One region of the Shinella sp. HY16 genome, then DNA from elsewhere that is predicted to be linked to it. Evidence: riboswitches for the same ligand, from Rfam matches in the RefSeq annotation. Region 1 holds a riboswitch; the other holds the start of a gene.
The links. A riboswitch is a leader RNA that binds a small molecule or an ion and turns the genes downstream of it on or off. The one in region 1 is predicted to bind FMN.
Positions count from the first base shown of each region.

Region 2: it holds a riboswitch for FMN, as region 1 does, so the genes downstream of both, K0P03_RS11860 (6,7-dimethyl-8-ribityllumazine synthase) here and ribB (3,4-dihydroxy-2-butanone-4-phosphate synthase) in region 1, are expected to answer to the same signal.

Region 1 is NZ_JAHYXL010000006.1:28,741-30,940, reverse strand. Features, by position in the region: gene K0P03_RS31840 (D-serine ammonia-lyase) at 1-653, shown strand, start outside; gene ribB (3,4-dihydroxy-2-butanone-4-phosphate synthase) at 715-1,350, opposite strand; FMN riboswitch at 1,441-1,587, opposite strand; gene K0P03_RS31830 (SDR family oxidoreductase) at 1,655-2,200, opposite strand, start outside.
Region 2 is NZ_JAHYXL010000001.1:2,370,555-2,372,754, reverse strand. Features, by position in the region: gene K0P03_RS11865 (LuxR family transcriptional regulator) at 1-299, shown strand, start outside; gene K0P03_RS11860 (6,7-dimethyl-8-ribityllumazine synthase) at 634-1,110, opposite strand; FMN riboswitch at 1,202-1,351, opposite strand; gene K0P03_RS11855 (ABC transporter ATP-binding protein) at 1,476-2,200, opposite strand, start outside.

The sequences.
Region 1 (2,200 bases):
ATTTCGTCGACGATGAGCAATCCCGGCACCTTTTCCTCGGCTACAGCGTCGCCGCGCTGGAACTCGCCGAACAGCTTCAGGCCCGCGGCATCGTCGTCGATGCCGACCATCCGCTGTTCCTCTACCTGCCCTGCGGCATCGGCGGCGCACCGGGCGGCGTCGCCTATGGTGCAAAGAAGGTCTTCGGGGACAATGTGCACTGCTTCTTCGTGGAGCCGGTTCAGTCGCCCTGTGCGCTGGTCCATCTCATGAGCGGTTCCGAAGATCTTGTCTCGGTCTACGATGTCGGCCTGACCAACAGAACGGAAGCGGACGGCATGGCCGTCGCCCGCATGTCGGCCTTCGTCGCCACCGTCATGCGCCGCATGCTGGCCGGCATCTTCACCGTCGACGACGCATCCCTCTTCCGCTGGCTCCTCAGCGCCCACCAAAGCCAGAACCTGCGCCTCGAACCCTCCGCCGCCGCCGGCTTTGCCGGCCCGGATTTCATCGTGAAACATCCGGCGGGCAAGGACTTCTGCGCATATCAGCGGATCGGCGACCATCTAACCGGGGCCACCCACATCATCTGGACCACGGGCGGCGCCTTCGTGCCGGAGGAGCAGTTCCAGACCTTCCTGCACACCGCGAACGACATCGCCGCAACGGATTGACGGAACTGCCACGCCCATGCCGCCGAACTCACGCGCAGCGGCATGGTCCTTGACCTGATCGTTATGCGGCGACGGCAGGCATGTTGCCGTCACGGGCGGCGACATGGGCGATGAGATCCTCGATGCTGATCAACGGCAGCTGGTGGATGGCCGCGAAATCGATCAGTTCGGGCAGACGGGCCATCGTGCCATCATCGTTGGCAACCTCGCAGATCACGCCCGACGGGCTCCTGCCGGCAAGGCGCGCGAGATCGACCGCAGCTTCCGTGTGGCCCGGACGGCCGCGCACCCCACGCGGATGCGCGCGCAGGGGAAAGATGTGGCCCGGACGGGCGAAGTCTTCCGACCGGCTCGCGGGGTCCATGAGCGCCTTGACGGTTGCCGCGCGATCGGCGGCCGAAATTCCGGTCGTCGTGGCGGGAAGGTAATCGACGGAGACGGTGAAGGCCGTATGAAGATATTCCGTGTTCTGCGGAACCATCAGCGGGATGTCGAGCGCATCGAGCCGCTCGCCTTCCATCGCCACGCAGATCAGCCCGCGGGCGTGTTTCATCATGAAGGCGATCGCCTCCGGGGTCACCGCATCCGCGGCCACGATGATATCGCCCTCGTTTTCCCGGTTTTCGTCATCCACGACGACAATCATGCCGCCGCGCGCAAAGGCCGCGATTGCGTCTTCAATTTTCGAGAGTGCCATTTCATTGCCTTTCAAGGGTTGCCGATGCCGGCGTTTCAATCCCTTGGGCGAACAGGCCCGCGACCGCCCGGGTGAAGGACGGTTCCGCAGACATGTCCTCTTCCATCCGGACTGTGACCGTCGGCCCCGGCATCGCACCGGATCTGCTGACCTTCCGCGTCAACGGAAGCGCTCGCGGGCTCCCGGATCGCTCCGGATACCGCCGGTGGGGAGTTTCACCCCGCCCTGAGAACAGGCGTAAATAGGGAATTCTGGTGGAGGAATGCAAGGGCCGGCATCGCCGGCCGCGCAGAATTCCCGACGGCTACCAGCAGCAGAAGCCGCCGTCGACGAGGAGGTCGACGCCGGTGACGAAGCTCGCGGCCTCCGAGAGGAGGAAGACGGCCGGGCCGACCATCTCGTCGACAGCTGCCATGCGCTGCATCGGCGTCTGTTCCTCGAAGAGTTTCGTCTGGTGCACCATTTCCGGCCGGGTGTTCATCGGCGTCGCGGTGTAGCCCGGGCTGATCGTGTTGACGCGGATGCCGCGGCCGACCCATTCCATCGCCATCGACTTGGTCATGTGGATGACGCCGGCCTTGGAGGCATTGTAGTGGCACTGGCTGAGGCCGCGGTTGACGATGACACCGGACATCGAGGCGATATTGACGATCGCGCCGCGGCCGGTCTTCAACATGGCACGGGCTTCGGCCTGGCAGGAGAGGAAAACGCCCTTCAGGTTGATGTCCATCATCGTCTGGAACTGGTCTTCCGCCATCTCCTCCGCCGGATTGGCGTTGGCGATGCCGGCCGCATTGACGGCGAGCGTCAGGGAGCCGAGTTCCGCTTCGGTGCGGGCGACCGCCTCGGC
Region 2 (2,200 bases), on a different contig from region 1:
TCGTGCGGCGCGCCTGGAGTGGCCTTGGCGAGCGCTTTGCAGAAACGGGGCAGGGACGAGGCCGCCGGAGCGAACCGGTGAGCGCGGCCGACCGGGTGTGGCGCAAGCTGAACCTGACGGATCGCGAGGCCTCGATCATCGAACTCGTCCTGCAGGGGCACTCGTCGGAATCGATCGGCCTGAAGCTCGATATCTCCACCGGCACGGTGAAAGTCCATCGCCGCAACGTCTACCGCAAACTCGGCATCTCCTCGCAGATCCAGCTGCTGTCGATCTATCTGAAGAACCTTCAGGGGTAGACGGGGCGGCAGGCATGTCGACTGGAAAGAGCAGAGGCGGTTCTCCTCCCTCCGTCGTCCTCGGGCTTGACCTGAGGATCCGTGCCGCTGGTGGGGCGTGGATTGCAGTTCGAACCCGACCATGACGAAGAGGTTAGGGAGAAGGGCGCAGGCGTGCGAAGGAAAACATAGTGACTGGGGTGACCGTGGCGCTTTCAGGGGGGCGACGGGCATGCAGGGCGTGATGGGGGTAGCCCACGCAAAAGGCCCGGCATGGCTGCCGGGCCCCGTCTAGTCTTTTCAACGGTTTGCGGGCCCGTCCTGACAGATCGATTCCGCGCCTTCAAACTTTGATTCAGGCGACCGTCGCCAGCGCCACCTGCGCCCGGGCATCGATGATCTGCCGGGCCGCGTTGGCGGCTTCCTTGCCCTTGATGACGAAATGGTCGCGGAAGAAGGCGATGTGGGCGTCCGATTCCTGGAAATTGTGCGGCGTCAGCACGGCCGAGAGCACCGGCACGTTGGTGTCGAGCCCGACGCGCACGATCGCGTCCACCACGGTGCCGGCGACGAAATCGTGGCGGTAGATGCCGCCATCGACGACGAGGGCGACGCCGAGAATGGCGGAGTAACGGCCCGTGCGGGCGAGAAGCTGGGCATGCAGCGGGATTTCGAGGGCGCCGGGCACGTCGATGATATCGACCTCTTCGGCGCGGCCGCCGAGCGCGGTCCATTCGGCGACGAAGGAATCGACCGCCTGATCGACGATGCCGGCGTGCCAGCGGGCACGGATGACGGCGATGCGGGCGGAGGGGGTGGCATTCACATTCATGTCTAGGCCTTTCAAGGGTTGAGCCATTTTGCAACGGTCCCCTTGGGCGAACACGCAGGACGCGGCCCACCAGTGACGGCGGGTTTCTCCTGCTTGCTCTCTTCCATCCGGACTGTGACCGTCGGCTCCGGCATCGCACCGGATCTGCTGACCCTTCCGTTTTGCGGAAGGCGCTTGCGGGCTCCGGGTTTTGACGCCCGATACCGCCGGTGGGGAGTTTCGCCCCGCCCTGAGAACGGGTGAAGACTAACCGGCGAGCGCCCGCAGATCAAACCCGCGGGCGACGCAAAAGACGCAAATCACGACAGATTTTTCCAAAGCGTGGCCGAAGCTTGGAAAAGTGCTTCACGGCCGCGCCGGACTGCTCAGTCGCGGATGACCAGGAGATCGCCGGCCGTGAAGCGCAGCGTGACCGTGTCGCCGACGGTCGGCGGCACGAGGCCCGGGCTGTTGAACATGTCGAAGGAGATGACGCTGCCGCCGACCTTCATGCGGGTGCGGATGACCGAGCCGAGGAAGTTCGAGGAGACGACCTCGCCCGTCAGCGCCGTGTCGCCCTTGGCATCGGGCGCGATGGAGCCGGCTTCCGGGCGCAGTGCCAGCGAGACGGTGTCGCCGGCCTTCGCATTGCCGAGCGGCTCGCGCAGCGTCACGCCCTGATCGCCGATCGAGACGCGGTTGGCGGCGGGGTCGACGACTTTCGCCTCGATGAGGTTCAGCGTGCCGACAAAACTGGCGACGAAGCGGGTTGCCGGCCGGTTGTAGATATCGGCCGGTTTGCCGATCTGGTCCGCCTTGCCGGCATTCATCACGACGATGCGGTCGGAGATCGACAGGGCTTCTTCCTGGTCATGGGTGACGAAGACCGTGGTGATGCCGAGCTGCTGCTGGATCTGCCGGATTTCCTCGCGCAGCGACACGCGGATCTTGGCGTCGAGGGCGGAGAGCGGTTCGTCGAGCAGGAGAACCTGGGGCTTGGGCGCCAGCGCGCGGGCGAGCGCCACACGCTGCTGCTGGCCGCCGGACATCTGGTAGGGGTAGCGGTCGGCGAGATGGTCGAGCTTGATCAGCCCGAGCATTTCCTTGACGC